3 regions of the Streptomyces sp. NPDC052396 genome follow, and region 1 is predicted to be linked to each of the others. Evidence: riboswitches for the same ligand, from Rfam matches in the RefSeq annotation. Region 1 holds a riboswitch; each other region holds the start of a gene.
What was found. A riboswitch is a leader RNA that binds a small molecule or an ion and turns the genes downstream of it on or off. The one in region 1 is predicted to bind thiamine pyrophosphate.
Positions count from the first base shown of each region.

Region 2: another riboswitch for thiamine pyrophosphate. It lies ahead of thiC (phosphomethylpyrimidine synthase ThiC); the one in region 1 lies ahead of ACIHFE_RS07955 (thiamine ABC transporter substrate binding subunit).
Region 3: another riboswitch for thiamine pyrophosphate. It lies ahead of thiO (glycine oxidase ThiO); the one in region 1 lies ahead of ACIHFE_RS07955 (thiamine ABC transporter substrate binding subunit).

Region 1 covers NZ_JBIUAW010000002.1:626,501-631,411, reverse strand. Annotated here, with positions in the region: gene ACIHFE_RS07965 (ABC transporter ATP-binding protein) at 1-267, opposite strand, end outside; gene ACIHFE_RS07960 (ABC transporter permease) at 267-1,991, opposite strand; gene ACIHFE_RS07955 (thiamine ABC transporter substrate binding subunit) at 1,967-3,055, opposite strand; TPP riboswitch at 3,051-3,155, opposite strand; gene rlmN (23S rRNA (adenine(2503)-C(2))-methyltransferase RlmN) at 3,198-4,307, opposite strand; gene ACIHFE_RS07945 (phosphatidate cytidylyltransferase) at 4,473-4,911, opposite strand, start outside.
Region 2 covers NZ_JBIUAW010000005.1:232,440-237,350, forward strand. Annotated here, with positions in the region: gene ACIHFE_RS14960 (hypothetical protein) at 1-814, shown strand, start outside; gene ACIHFE_RS14965 (Bro-N domain-containing protein) at 945-1,940, shown strand; gene thiC (phosphomethylpyrimidine synthase ThiC) at 2,094-3,899, opposite strand; TPP riboswitch at 3,894-4,033, opposite strand; gene ACIHFE_RS14975 (YibE/F family protein) at 4,095-4,911, shown strand, end outside.
Region 3 covers NZ_JBIUAW010000001.1:703,462-708,372, reverse strand. Annotated here, with positions in the region: gene ACIHFE_RS03505 (NAD(P)/FAD-dependent oxidoreductase) at 1-875, opposite strand, end outside; TPP riboswitch at 1,019-1,130, shown strand; gene thiO (glycine oxidase ThiO) at 1,128-2,318, shown strand; gene thiS (sulfur carrier protein ThiS) at 2,315-2,536, shown strand; gene ACIHFE_RS03490 (thiazole synthase) at 2,546-3,349, shown strand; gene pknB (Stk1 family PASTA domain-containing Ser/Thr kinase) at 3,549-4,911, shown strand, end outside.

The sequences.
Region 1 (4,911 bases):
CTGCGGGAACAACTGGTGGTCCTGGAACATCAGCCCCACGCCCCGCCGGTGCACCGGCACCGCGCTCTGGTCCTGGCCGGCCAGCAACACCCGCCCCGCGTCGGCCCGTTGCAGCCCGGCAACCACCCGCAGCAGGGTGGACTTACCGCTGCCGCTGGGCCCCAGCACACACACCGTCCGGTGTTCGGCGACGGCCAGGTCGACGGAGTCCAGCACGGTGCGCCCACCGAGGCGGACGGTCACCGCGTCCAGTTGGAGCAGGGGCATCAGAACTCTCCCGTACGGTCGGTGCGCACGCGCTCCAGCAGCAGCAGCGCCGCCGCGCACACCAGCATCAGCACCGTGCTCAAGGCCATCGCCTGCCCATAGGTCAGCTCTCCGGGACGGGCCAGCAGCCGGGCCACCGCGACCGGGAGCGTCGGGTTGTCGGGGCGGGCGATGAACACCGTCGCCCCGAACTCCCCGAGTGACACCGCGAAGGCGAACCCCGCCGCCACCGCCAGGGCCCGCCCCACCAGCGGCAGATCCACCTCCCGCCAGGCGCGCAGCGGCGAGGCACCGAGCACCGCGGCCGCCTCGCGCAGCCGGGGGTCCACCGCGCGCAGCACCGGCAGCATGGTGCGCACCACGAAGGGAACGCCCACCAGCGCCTGGGCCAGCGGGACCAGGATCCAGGAGGTGCGCAGGTCCAACGGCGGCTCATCCAGGGCGATCAGGAAGCCGAAGCCGATGGTCACCGCCGAGGTGCCCAGCGGCAGCATCAGCAGTGCGTCGAAACCCCGCACCAGGCGGCCCCCACGCCGGGTCAGCGCTGCCGCGGCAAGCGAGCCGATCACCACCGCGATGGCGGTGGCGGCCATGGCATACGCCAACGAGTTACCGATCGCCTCCAGCGGTGCGACCACGAAGGTGCCGCCGTTGTCCCCGGCCGAGGCCAGCGCCCGGTAGAAGGTGAAGCCATAGCCGTCGGGCCCGTCGAGCGAGCGCAGCACCAGCACCGTCAGCGGCAGCAAGATCAGCACCGCGATGACCGTCAGTACCGAGGCGAGCAGGGCCCACTGGCCGGCTCCCCGCGGACGGCGGGCGGTGCGGGCGGCGTCCACCAGTCGCAGTGCCGCCTCACGGCGCCGTACGGTCCAGGCGTGCACCAGCAGTAGCGCGACCACCACCAGGAACTGCACCAGGGTGAGCACCGCGGCGGTCGGCAGATCCAGCAGTTGGGCGGTCTGCTGGTAGATCTCCACTTCCAGCGTGGCGTAACGCGGGCCGCCCAGGATCTGGATGACACCGAAGGAGGTGAAGGTGAAGAGGAAGACCATCAGCGCGGCAGCCGCCACGGCGGGCATCAGCGCGGGCAGGGTCACCTTGCGCCAGGCGGTGAACCGGCCGGCTCCCAGCACTCGGGCGGCTTCCTCCTGCCGGGGGTCGAGCTGGCCCCACAGGCCGCCGACGGTGCGCACCACCACGGCGTAGTTGAAGAAGACGTGCGCGAGCAGGATGGCCCAGACGGTGGTGTCCAGTCGTACGCCCCACAGCTGGTCCAGCAGCCCGCCGCGTCCCAGCACGGCCAGGAAGGCGGAGCCGGCGACCACGGTGGGCAGGACGAACGGCACCGTGACCACGGCACGCAGCAGCCGTTTGCCCGGGAACTCGAAGCGTGCGAAGACATAGGCGGCGGGAAGGGCCAGCGCCAGGGTGAGCGCGGTGGAGGCGGCCGCCTGCCAGGTGGTGAACCAGACGACGTGGACGGTGTGTGGGTCGCCGAGCACCTCGCCGATCCGGCCGAACTGCCAGCGGCCGTCGGTCTTGAGGCCACGGGAGACGATCGCCGCCACCGGATAGCCGAAGAAGAGGCCGAAGAACGCGAGCGGCAGGGCCATCAGGCCCAGCCGGACCGCCGTCCCGCGCCGGCCCCGTGCGGGGCCGGCCGTGACCTCTCCGGTGGTTGCCTCAGCCTCCCCGGTGGTCACTTCAGGACGAGCGAGGACCACGTCTTGACCCACTGGTCACGGTTCTTGGCGATCTTGTCCGGGGCCAGGGTGGCGGAGTCGGCAGGCTTGGCGCCGAACTTGGTGAACACCTCGGGCACCTTGGCGTCCTTGGTCACCGGGTTGACGAACATCTGCAGCGGCATGTCCTCCTGGAAGGTCCTGCTCAGCATGAAGTCGATCAGCGCCTGGCCGCCCTTGGTGTTCTTGGCACCCTTCAGCAGGCCGGCGAACTCGATCTGACGGAAGCAGGTGCCGGTGGCCACGCCGGTCGGCCCCTCCTTCGGCTGCTCCTTCATCCCGACCACCTCGGCGGGCGGGCTGGAGGCATAAGAGACCACCAGCGGCTTGTCCCCCTTGGCCTTCTTGCCGCCCGCGGAGCCGGAGAAGCGGTCGTTGTACGCCTGCTCCCAGCCGTCGACGACCTCCACCCCGTTGGACTTGAGCTTCTTCCAGTAGTCCTGCCAGCCGGTGTCGCCGTACTTGGCGATGGTGGCCAGCTGGAAGGCCAGCCCGGGGGACGAGGTGGCGGAGTTCTCGGTGACCAGCAGGTTCTTGTACTCGGGCTTGACCAGGTCGTCGAGGGTCTGCGGCGGGGCCAGCTTGTGGTCGGCGAAGTAGGCGCGGTCGTAGTTGACGCAGATGTCACCGGAGTCGATAGGGGTCACCCGGTGCTCGGCGGCGTCGGCCTGGAACTCCCCGGGGACCCGGTCCAGGCCCTTCGCCTGGTAGGGCGTAAAGATCCCGTTGTCCAGCGCCCGGGAGAGCAGGGTGTTGTCGACGCCGAAGAAGACGTCGCCCTGCGGGTGGTTCTTGGAGAGGATCGCCTGGTTGACGGCCTGCCCCGCGTCACCGCCCTTGATGACCTTGACGGTGTAGCCGGTCTCCTTGGTGAACTCCTTGAGCACCGAGTCGGAGGCGAGGAACGAGTCGTGCGAGACGAGGGTGACGGTCTTGCCGCCGTCCTGCTCGGCGGAGCTGCCGGAGCCGCCACAGGCGGCAAGCGCCGGAAGGCCGAGCGCGGCGACGGCGGCCGCGCCCAGGGCACGCCGGAGGCTGGTGTTCATGGTTGAGCTGACTCCCTACGCCGGTACTAACCGGATCAGGTCCGAGGGTCTGCGGCCGGGCCGCACTCTCAGCGCTGTGTGCGCTCCCCTGTCGGAGTGTTCATTTGTACGAAAGTGTGCGGAAGAACCGTATCAGTGCGGCTCAGCGCTCGGTCGCGGCCAGCTGTCCGCAGGCGCCGTCGATCTCCTGGCCACGGGTGTCCCGGACGGTCACCGGCACTCCATGCGCGGCGATGGCCTCGACAAAAGCCCGCTCGTCCTCGGGGCGGGAGGCCGTCCACTTCGACCCCGGGGTGGGGTTGAGCGGGATCAGGTTGACGTGCACCCTTCGGCCCTTGAGCAGCCGGCCCAGCAGATCACCGCGCCATGCCTGGTCGTTGATGTCCCGGATGAGGGCGTACTCGATGGAGATCCGGCGACCGGACTTCTCCGCGTACTCCCAGGCAGCGTCCAGCACCTCGCGGACCTTCCAGCGGGTGTTGACCGGGACCAGGGTGTCGCGCAGCTCGTCGTCCGGCGCGTGCAGGGAGACCGCCAGGCGGCACTTGAAGCCCTCGTCGGCGAAGCGGTGCATGGCGGGCACCAGGCCCACCGTGGAGACGGTGATGCCGCGCTGGGAGAGCCCCAGGCCGTCCGGCTCCGGGTCGGTCAGCCGTCGGATGGCGCCCACCACACGCTTGTAGTTGGCCAGCGGCTCGCCCATGCCCATGAAGACGATGTTGGACAGCCGCGCGGGGCCGCCCGGCACCTCGCCGTCGCGCAGCGCGCGCATGCCGTCGACGATCTGGTGGACGATCTCGGCGGTGGACAGGTTGCGGTCCAGGCCGGCCTGGCCGGTGGCGCAGAACGGGCAGTTCATGCCACAGCCGGCCTGCGAGCTGATGCACATGGTGACCCGGTCCGGGTAGCGCATCAGCACCGACTCGACCAGCTTGCCGTCGTGCAGCCGCCACAGGGTCTTGCGCGTGGTGTCGTCATCGCAGGAGATGTGCCGGACCACGGTCATCAGCTCGGGCAGCAGTTCCTCGGCGAGCTTGCCCCGGGCGGCTGCCGGGATGTCCGTCCAGGCCGCCGGGTCGTGCGCGTACCGGGCGAAGTAGTGCTGGGACAGCTGCTTGGCGCGGAACGGCTTCTCACCCATGGCGGCCACGGCCTCCCGGCGCTCGGCGGGCGAGAGATCGGCGAGGTGCCGCGGGGGCAGCTTGGCTCCACGGGGGGCGACGAAGGTGAGCTCACCGGGTGCGGGTGCCACGAGCGGGGACTCCTCAGATGCGACGAGAACGGGCCGTCCCCGCCGCGCGGGGCCGACGGCGGGACCGTGCCGCGGCGGGAGAACCGACACCGGCGCTCCCCCGGCACGGGGGCCGAAAAAGGGCGCGTCCGAAAGAACGCGCCCTCCCAGGGTAACCGGCTCCGCTCAGCTCGAGCCGACAAAGGCCACCAGCAGCAGCCAGACCACCGGGGCCGTAGGCAGCAGGGAGTCCAGCCGGTCCATGATGCCGCCGTGCCCGGGCAGCAGCTCGCCCATGTCCTTGATGCCCAGGTCACGCTTGATCATGGACTCGCCGAGATCGCCCAGCGTGGCGCTGACCGCCACCGCCAGGCCCAGCAGCAGGCCCTGCCACCACGCGCCGCCGTCGATCAGGAACTGCATGCACAGGGCGCCCGCCACCATGGCGAACAGCACCGCGCCCACCAGGCCCTCGCGGGTCTTGCCGGGGCTGATGCGCGGGGCCAGCTTGCGCTTGCCGAAGCGCCAGCCCACCGCGTACGCCCCGGTGTCGCTGACCACGGTGAGGATCAGGAAGGTCAGCACCCGCCAGGCCCCGTCCCCAGCGGCCAGCATCAGGGCCACG
Region 2 (4,911 bases), on a different contig from region 1:
CCGCCCGGAGTTCGAGCGGGCCCTGGACCAGGCGTTGCGTTCAGCGGACCGAGACCCGGAAATCAGCGCACTGATCGCCGCCGTGGGACAGCGGCTCAACACCGAACAACTGCGCACCATGGCGCTGGGCGCCATGGCCGCCATCTCGGCGTGCGCGATGGCGGAATACCGCACCTATGTCAGAGCGCGTGAGGAACAGCGCAGCCACAGCACGGCCGTTCAGCCCCAGCCCGTCGTCGCCGGCGGGTCCGCCCGGGGCGCGGACGGCGAACGGACGTCCGGCACCGCCGACTCCCCGGCGGCCGCCGCCGAGGGTGCGGGCGCCGGTGCGGTGCTCGCCGTACTGGCCCCGGTGCTGGCGGGGATCGCCGCGCTCCTCTTCCTGGTCATCGGGTATGTGCTGCGGCTGACCGCGGCCCATGACTCGGTGGGCGGCCCCATGGTCACCGTGGGCTGGTGGTTCGCCGGCCTGACCGCCGCCAGCGCGCTGGTCGCCATGGCCGCGCTGCTGATCACCGCGCTGCGCAATGGCAGCGGTGCGGGTCCGGGCGCGGGCGCGGAGGGCCGTGGCCACCATCGGCCGACCGAGGTCGATCTGGCCCGGGATGCCTGGCGCGAGGCCCTGCTGGAGCGCGGCATCCTGCCGTTCCTCCGGGAGGCCCTGGCGAACGCCCCGTCCTCGAACGGCGGTTCCCACGTCCCGCGACCGCGCGAGAGCAATGGGCGTACGCCGCACCTGGGTTACTCGCGGCCCGGTTTCACCAGCCCGGATTTCGGGGGCGGGTCGTCGTCTTCGGAGGAACGGCGGGAGTGAGGGGCCCGCTTCTCCATTCGAGCACCTTGCTCGCACAGCGGAAGTCGATCGATCCGCCCCGATTGAGGGAACTTCCGTTTATACGGCGGTAGTCGGGGTTTCTGCCTGCTTACGGTCCGGTGTGGAGGTGATGCTCACCATGAGCACGAGACAATCCCCACCGGACCGGACGGCGGGCAGGCAAGAGGCCATTGACGTCGGTGACTTCGTGTATGCGGCGACGGGGGCGCGGATTCGACGGATCACTCTGCCGAACGGAGAGCACTGGTTCCCTGCGGTGGATGTGTGCAAGGAACTGGGCTACACAACCACACGCAAGGCCCTGCTCGATCATGTCCCAGAGGAGCGCCGAGAGTTTCTCGAGACAGTGACTGGAAGTCACTCTCTCAGCGTTCCCGCAGGCAGGGAGTGGCGCCGAGACTTGCAGATGGTCGACTTGCAGGGTCTCATCCTGCTCGTCAACGGGTCCACCAAGCCCTCGTGCCAGCCCTTCAAGCAGTGGGTGGCAAAGGTCATCCGCATGGTTCAACAAGACGGCTCGTACTCCCTGGACAGGGCCGAAGCACAACCGTCGGCGGCCACGACATATACCGTGCCGGTGGAGATTGCCGAGGCGATCGTAAGGCTGGAAGAGAGCAACCTCCGGCTGGCCGAAGAGCTTTCGGCCGCGCAACGGGAGACCGGGCGGTCCCAGCGCGAAGTGGTCGAGGGCATCCGGGAACTCAGCACCGTGCAACAGGGCACCAATGACGCCCTGATGCGATTCATGTCCGAACTGTCTTCACAGTTCGACCGGCTGGCCGACCGCATGAGCGAGATCGTCGACCGTCCGCCGTCGGCCCGGGAACGGGCCCCCGCCCGTCCCCGGGTAACGGCCGAGTCCGTGATCAACGGCTGGCGGGACCGCAATCTGGCGGTCACCAATGACATCTGGGCGGTGGCCGCCTACATCCTCCCGGCACTCATCGAATCCGGCGAGTGCGCCCACCGGTTGGACGCCATCGCGGTGCGCACCGGGCTCACCGTCTCACGCGTCCATGACGCGCTGCGCATGATGCTGAAGCGCGGTTGCATCCGGCAGACCGGGACGCTGGGCGACGGTACGCCCGTCTACGCGCTCAAGTAGACGGGCGAAAGCGGGGCCCGAAGTCGCAACCGAAACTTGCGGCTTCGGGCCCGCTCGGACTGTACCGGGTGACGCTCTCCCTACCAGGGCGAACGCCGAGACCGTACCGTCCAGTGACGGTCTCGGGATACGCATGCTGCGGAACTTCAGCAGTCAGTCCGCCAGTGGCAGGTAGACCCGGTTGCCCTGGGCCGCGAACTCCTCGGACTTGGCGGCCATGCCCGCCAGGGCCTCGGCGTCGTAGCCGTTCGCGACGGCCGTCGAGCCGTCCCCGTGCTCATCGCGGATCTGCTGACTGATCTTCATCGAGCAGAACTTGGGCCCGCACATCGAGCAGAAGTGCGCGGTCTTCGCCGGCTCCGCCGGCAGGGTCTCGTCGTGGAAGGCGCGGGCCGTGTCGGGGTCCAGGGCCAGGTTGAACTGGTCCTCCCAGCGGAACTCGAACCGGGCGTCGGAGAGGGCGTCGTCCCAGACCTGGGCGTCGGGGTGGCCCTTGGCCAGGTCGGCCGCATGGGCGGCGATCTTGTAGGTGATCACACCGGTCTTGACGTCATCCCGGTCCGGCAGGCCCAGGTGCTCCTTGGGCGTGACGTAGCAGAGCATCGCCGTGCCCCACCAGGCGATCATCGCGGCGCCGATGCCCGAGGTGATGTGGTCGTAGGCGGGCGCCACATCGGTGGTCAGCGGGCCGAGGGTGTAGAACGGCGCCTCCTCGCAGATCTCCTGCTGGAGGTCGATGTTCTCCTTGATCTTGTGCATCGGGACATGGCCCGGGCCCTCGATCATGGTCTGCACATGGTGCCGCTTGGCGATGGAGTTGAGCTCGCCGAGGGTCTTCAGCTCGGCGAACTGCGCCTCGTCGTTGGCGTCCGCGATGGAGCCGGGGCGCAGGCCGTCGCCCAGCGAGAAGGTGACGTCGTAGGCGGCGAGGATCTCGCAGAGTTCCTCGAAGTTCTCGTAGAGGAAGGACTCCTTGTGGTGGGCCAGGCACCAGGCCGCCATGATGGAGCCACCGCGCGAGACGATGCCGGTCTTGCGGCGGGCGGTGAGCGGGACATAGCGCAGCAGCACGCCCGCGTGGACGGTCATATAGTCCACGCCCTGCTCGGCCTGCTCGATGACGGTGTCCTTGTAGATCTCCCAGGTCAGGTCCTCGGCCTTGCCGTCGACCTTCTCCAGTGCCTGGTAGAGCGGCACGGTGCCGATGGGGACAGGGGAGTTGCGCAGCACCCACTCGCGGGTGGTGTGGATATTGCGGCCGGTGGAGAGGTCCATCACCGTGTCGGCGCCCCAGCGGGTGGCCCAGGTCATCTTCTCCACCTCCTCCTCGATGGAGGAAGTGACCGCCGAGTTGCCGATGTTGGCGTTGACCTTCACCAGGAACTTCTTGCCGATGATCATCGGCTCGATCTCGGGGTGGTTGACGTTGGCCGGCAGCACGGCCCGGCCCGCGGCGATCTCCTCGCGGACGACCTCCGGCGAGACGTTCTCGCGCAGCGCCACATATTCCATCTCGGCGGTGATCTCGCCGCGCCGGGCGTAGGCGAGCTGGGTCACCGCGGCGCCGTCCCGGCCGCGGCGCGGCTGGCGGGGGCGGCCGGGGAAGACCGCGTCCAGATTGCGCAGTCCGCCGCGCGGCGAGGTGTGCTTGATGCCGTCGTCCTCGGGGCGGACGGGGCGTCCGGAGTACTCCTCGGTGTCGCCCCGGGCGATGATCCAGTTCTCGCGGAGCGGGGTCAGCCCGCGCCGTACATCGGTCTCCACGGCGGGGTCGGTGTAGGGGCCGGAGGTGTCGTACAGCCGGACGTCCTGTCCATTGCTGAGGTGCACCCGGCGCACCGGGACCCTGAGGTCCGGCCGTGAGCCGGTGAGGTAGTCCTTGTGCCAGCCGATCCGCTCGGCGGAACCGCTGGTCTGGGTGGACGTGGTGGCAGACGTGTGCGCGTCCTGCGTGGCCATAAGACCGTAACTCCCTACGCCGGCATTACCCGGTAACAGGTTCGGCGGTCGACGCAGCGGCTTCCGTACGAGTTCTTCGGTACGGAGGTCAGCGCCCTCTCAGCCCGGTGCTCCGAGCTCCCGCGATTGCAAAGGTGGCACAACGCTAGCGCCTTCCCCGGCGACACGGCCAGTGGGCCTTGGCATGATGCGGCGGTGACCAGCACCGACCCCGTGCCTCGCGCGCCCCAGCCACCGGCGCACGCTCCCGCGCACGCCCACGACCGCTCCCCCGGGCACGCCCATGGCCATGCCCATGGCCACTCCCATGCGCATGCGCATGGCCCGGCCGCCCCGGTCTCCACGCATCTGCGCAAGGTGATCGCCGCGGTGCTGATCCCCTTCGCGGTCGCGGTGGTGACGGGGCTGGTGGTGCTGTGGCCGGGGGGCGCGCCGCCGCATCAGCACTCCGGGGTGGGCCTGGACCAGCAGACGCGCGCGGGGCGCGTGGTGAGCGTGCAGCGCGCCGACTGCGCCGCGCTGGGCGCCCAGCCCGCCGCGCCCCCGCCGTCGGGTCCGGGACAGAACGGGCAGAACGCACCGGTCCAGGGGCCCTGCGAGAAGACCACCGTGGAGGTGGCCTCGGGGCCGGATCAGGGGCGCACCTTCACCGAGATCGTGCAGCCGAGTGCCTCCCGGCACTACACCACCGGGCAGAAGGTGGTGCTGGCCTACGCCCCCAAGGCCCCGGAGAACCTTCGCTATTCGGTGATGGATGTGGACCGCAAGCTGCCCATGGGCCTGCTGGCCGGGGTGTTCGCGCTGGCGGTGGTGGCCATCGGCCGGCTGCGCGGGGTGTTCGCCCTGGTGGCGCTGGTGCTCAGCTTCGGGCTGCTGACGATGTTCATCCTGCCGGCCATCCTGCAGGGTTCGGATCCGCTGCTGGTGGCGGTGATCGGCGGCAGCGCCATCATGCTGATGGCGCTCTATATGTGCCATGGCCTCAACGCCCGTACCTCGGTGGCGGTGCTGG
Region 3 (4,911 bases), on a different contig from region 1:
TGCACCAGCAGCCGCTCGCCATAGCGGGCGGAGGGGAAGGAGGCGCAGTCGCCGACCGCGTAGACATCCGGCAACGAGGTGCGCAGCCGCTCGTCGGCGCACACCGAGCGGTCCCCGGCCAGCTCGATGCCGGAGCCGGCCAGCCAGTCGGTGGCCGGGCGGGCGCCGATGCCCACCACCACCGCGTCCGCCTCGATCCGGCGGCCGTCGGCCAGCAGCACCGCGCCCTCCTGGACCGCCGCCACCTTGGCGCCGGTGAGCAGCCGCGCCCCGCTGTGCGCGTACCAGTCGGTCATATGGGCGGCGACCTCGGCGGGCACCGCGCCGGCCAGCACCCGGTCGGCGGCCTCCACCACGGTCACCTCACAGCCCGCCTCCCGGGCGGCGGTGGCGAACTCGGCGCCGATCCAGCCCGCGCCGACCGCCACCACGCTGCGCTGGGCGGCCAGCAGCGGCCGCAGCCGTTCCGCGTCGTCCACGGTGCGCAGCAGATGGACGCCGGGCACGCCCTCGCTGCCGGGCAGCTGGAGCGGCACCGCGCCGGTGGCGATGACCAGCACGTCATAGGGCACGCTGCCGCGCACCGTGTCCACCTGGTGCTCCTCGGCGCGCAGCGCGGTGACCTCCCGGTCGAGCTGCACCTCGATGCCCAGCGCCGTGAAGTCCACCTCGAAGGCGGAACCCTCCGCCTTGCCCAGCAGCACGGTCTTGGACAGCGGCGGCCGGTCGTACGGGGGGTGCGGCTCCGCGCCCAGCAGGGTGATCTCGCCGGTCCAGCCCTGTTCCCGCAGGGCCAGGGCGGTCTGCACGCCGGCCATGCCGGCGCCCACGATCACAACGCGCCCGCCACCGGTGGTGTTCGTCTGCTCACTCACCCGATCACCATAGGGCGACCGCCGAGGGCTTACCGAGCACCCGGTCGGGAGACCTCCGACACAACCCCCCCGCCGTATGCGCCCGTCCGCCGGGCCCCGCCGCCTTCCGGTGCTCTCCCGGCCCGTACTAGGGTGACCGCTGCACACGCACTCGCGGGAGCCCGGCGCACCGGGCTGAGAGGGAGGCTGGACGGCCTCCGACCGTACGAACCTGATCCGGGTCATGCCGGCGAAGGGAGGGGCTGGATGCCCATGCACGCGTCTCAACGGCCAAAGACCGGTGGCCCACCGGGGACCTGGGACGTCCTGGTGATCGGTGGCGGACTGATCGGGCTGGTCACCGCCTGGCGGGCGGCCCGGCGCGGGCTGCGCACCGCGCTCGCCGACCCCTCGCCGGGCGGTGGCGCCACCCGGGTGGCGGCCGGCATGCTCGCCCCGGTCACCGAACTGCACTACGGGGAGCAGGCGCTGCTCGCCCTCAACCTGGCCTCGGCGCGCCGCTATCCGGCGTTCACCGCCGAGTTGGAGGAGGCCAGCGGCCAGGACACCGGCTACCGGGCCTGCGGCACGCTGGCCGTGGCGCTGGACGCCGACGACCGGGCGTATCTGCGCGAACTGCACCAGCTCCAGTTGCGCTGCGGCCTGGACGCGCAGTGGCTGACCGGCCGTGAGTGCCGCCGGCTGGAGCCGATGCTGGCGCCCGGCGTACAGGGCGGCCTGCGGGTGGACGGCGACCACCAGACCGACCCCCGGCGGCTGGCCCTGGCCCTGCTGACGGCCTGTGAGCGGGCCGGGGTGGACATCCTGCGGCAGCGGGCGGTGGGCCTGCTGACCGCCGGGGACCGCGCCACCGGCGCCCTGCTCGAAGACGGCTCCCGGGTGACCGCCGGGCAGACGGTGCTGGCGGCGGGCAGCCACAGCGAGCGGCTGGCCGGGGTGCCGGCGGAGGTGCTGCCGCCGGTACGGCCGGTCAAGGGGCAGCTGCTGCGGCTGCGGGTGCCCGGCCCGTACCGCCCGTTCCTCTCCCGCACGGTACGGGCGGTGGTGCGCGGCGTGCCGGTCTACCTGGTGCCCCGGGAGAACGGCGAGCTGGTGGTGGGCGCCACCACCGAGGAGCTGGGCTTCGACACCACGGTCACCGCGGGCGGGGTCTACCAGCTGCTGCGCGACGCCCATGAACTGGTGCCCGGCATCACCGAGTTGCCGCTGGTGGAAACCTGCGCCGGGCTGCGTCCCGGCTCCCCCGACAACGGCCCGCTGCTCGGCCCCACCGCGCTGCCCGGCCTCCACCTGGCCACCGGCCACTACCGCAATGGCGTGCTGCTCACCCCGCTGACCGGGGAGGTGCTCGCCGACGTGCTGACCGGCGGCCGGGTGCCGGACGAGGCCCTGCCCTTCTCCCCCACCCGCTTCACCCCCGCACTCCAGGAGCAGTCCGCATGACCGCCACGACCGCCACCGTCCGGGTCTCCGTCAACGGTGAACAGCGCCTGGTCCCCGGCGGGACCACCCTCGACGGCCTGGTGGCCACGCTCACCGACGCCCGGGGCGGCGTCGCCGCCGCCGTCAACGAGACCGTCGTACCGCGCACCCGGTGGACGGCCACCACGCTGGACGACGGCGACCGGATCGAAGTTCTCACCGCGGTGCAGGGAGGCTGATCAGTTCCCATGGCAGACGATCTGCTCACCATCGCCGACACCGTCTTCACCTCCCGCCTGATCATGGGCACCGGCGGTGCGCCCAGCCTGGATGTGCTGGAACGGGCGCTGCTGGCCTCGGGCACCGAGCTGACCACGGTCGCCATGCGGCGGCTGGACCCCTCGGTGCGCGGCTCGGTGCTGTCCGTCCTGGAACGGCACGGGGTACGGGTGCTGCCCAACACCGCGGGCTGCTTCACCGCGGGCGAGGCGGTGCTGACCGCCCGGCTGGCGCGTGAGGCGCTGGGCACGGACTGGGTGAAGCTGGAGGTGATCGCCGACGAGCGCACCCTGCTGCCGGACCCCATCGAGCTGCTGGACGCGGCCGAGATCCTGGTGGACGACGGCTTCACGGTGCTGCCCTACACCAATGACGACCCGGTGCTGGCCCGCCGGCTGGAGGACCTCGGCTGCGCCGCGATCATGCCGCTGGGCTCGCCCATCGGCTCCGGCCTGGGCATCCGCAACCCGCACAACTTCCAGCTGATCACCGAGCGGGCCGGTGTCCCGGTGATCCTGGACGCGGGCGCGGGCACCGCCTCGGACGCGGCGCTGGCCATGGAGCTGGGCTGCTCGGCGGTGATGCTGGCCTCGGCGGTGACCCGGGCGCAGGAGCCGGTGCTGATGGCGGAGGCGATGCGGCACGCGGTGGAGGCGGGGCGGCTGGCGTACCGCGCGGGTCGCATCCCCCGCCGCCACTTCGCCGAGGCGTCCTCCCCGACGGCGGGCCGCGCCACCCTGGACCCCGAACGCCCGGCGTTCACGGTGGCGTAGGGGGCGCCCCCGTAAGGGGCGCGGGGCGGCTGTGTCATGCGGCTCCGCCGCGTGGGCGCGACCAGCCACGCACGGCCCGCACCGGAAAACGCACCTGCCGTGGCACGGCGCGTTTCGTCGCCGGGTACCGAAACGACTGAGCCCGTACGGACGCACGCACCGGCGGTGCGCAACCCACGGCCTCGTAGACTCGTGGACCGTGGACACGACCCTCCCGGACCCCCTCGTCGACCAGTTGCTCGACGGCCGCTACCGCATCGAGGCACGCATCGCCGCGGGCGGCATGGCCACGGTCTACCGGGCCCTGGACACCCGCCTGGACCGGGTGCTCGCCCTGAAGGTGATGCACCCCAACCTGGCGGGGGACGAGGCCTTCACCGAGCGTTTCATCCGGGAGGCCAAGTCGGCGGCCCGGCTGGACCACCCCAATGTGGTGAGCGTCTTCGACCAGGGCACCGACGACGGCTACGTCTATCTGGCCATGGAGTATGTGGCCGGCTGCACCCTGCGGGATGTGCTGCGCGAGCGCGGCGCCCTGCAGCCGCGTGCCGCGCTGGACATCATGGAGCCGGTACTGGCCGCCCTGGGCGCCGCCCACCGGGCGGAGCTGGTGCACCGGGACATAAAGCCGGAGAACGTGCTGATCGGCGACGACGGCCGGGTCAAGGTCGCGGACTTCGGGCTGGTGCGCGCGGTGGGCACCAACACCACCACCGACACCGGCTCCGTGCTGGGCACCCTCTCCTACCTCGCGCCGGAGCAGATCGAGCACGGTGTGGTGGACACCCGCACCGATGTTTACGCCTGCGGCGTGGTGCTCTACGAGATGCTCACCGGCCTCAAGCCGCACTCCGGGGCCAGCCCCGCCCAGGTCCTCTACCAGCACCTCAACCAGGATGTCCCGCCGCCGTCCGACGAGGCCCCGGGCCTGGCCCCGGAGCTGGACGATGTGGTGACGGTCAGCACCGCCCGCGACCCCCGGCTGCGGCCGGACGACGCGGTGGGCATGCTGGGGCTGATCCGGGAGGCCCGTTCGGCGCTGACCGAGGAGCAGCTGGACGCCCGCCCGCCGCGCGCGCTCGCCGCGCACGCGGGCGCCGAGGACCGCACCACCGTGCTGCCCCGGCCGGCCGTCTCCCCGTCGCAGCTGACCCCCCGGAACCCGCTGCCGCAGCAGGACGACGCCGACCACACGGCCCGCTTCGACCAGCCGCCCGTCCCCCCGCAGGCCGCCCCGTCCGCGCCGGCCGGTCCGGTCTGGCAGCGCCGGCTGCCCGGGCCGCTGCGCCGGGTGCGGCGGCGCACCGCGCTGCTGGTGGCGGCCGCCGTGCTGGCGGTGCTGGCCGGCACCGGCGTCTGGTACATCAGCTCCGGCCAGTTCACCTCGGTGCCCGCGGTGCTGGACATGACCGAGCAGAAGGCGGAGCAGGAGCTGGACCGGGCCGGTCTGCGGGCGGACACCCGGCAGGACTTCAGCGACACCATCGAGCGCGGCCATGTGATGGCCACCGATCCCAAGCCCGGTGAGCGGATCCGCAACACCGGCCGGGTGACGCTGACCA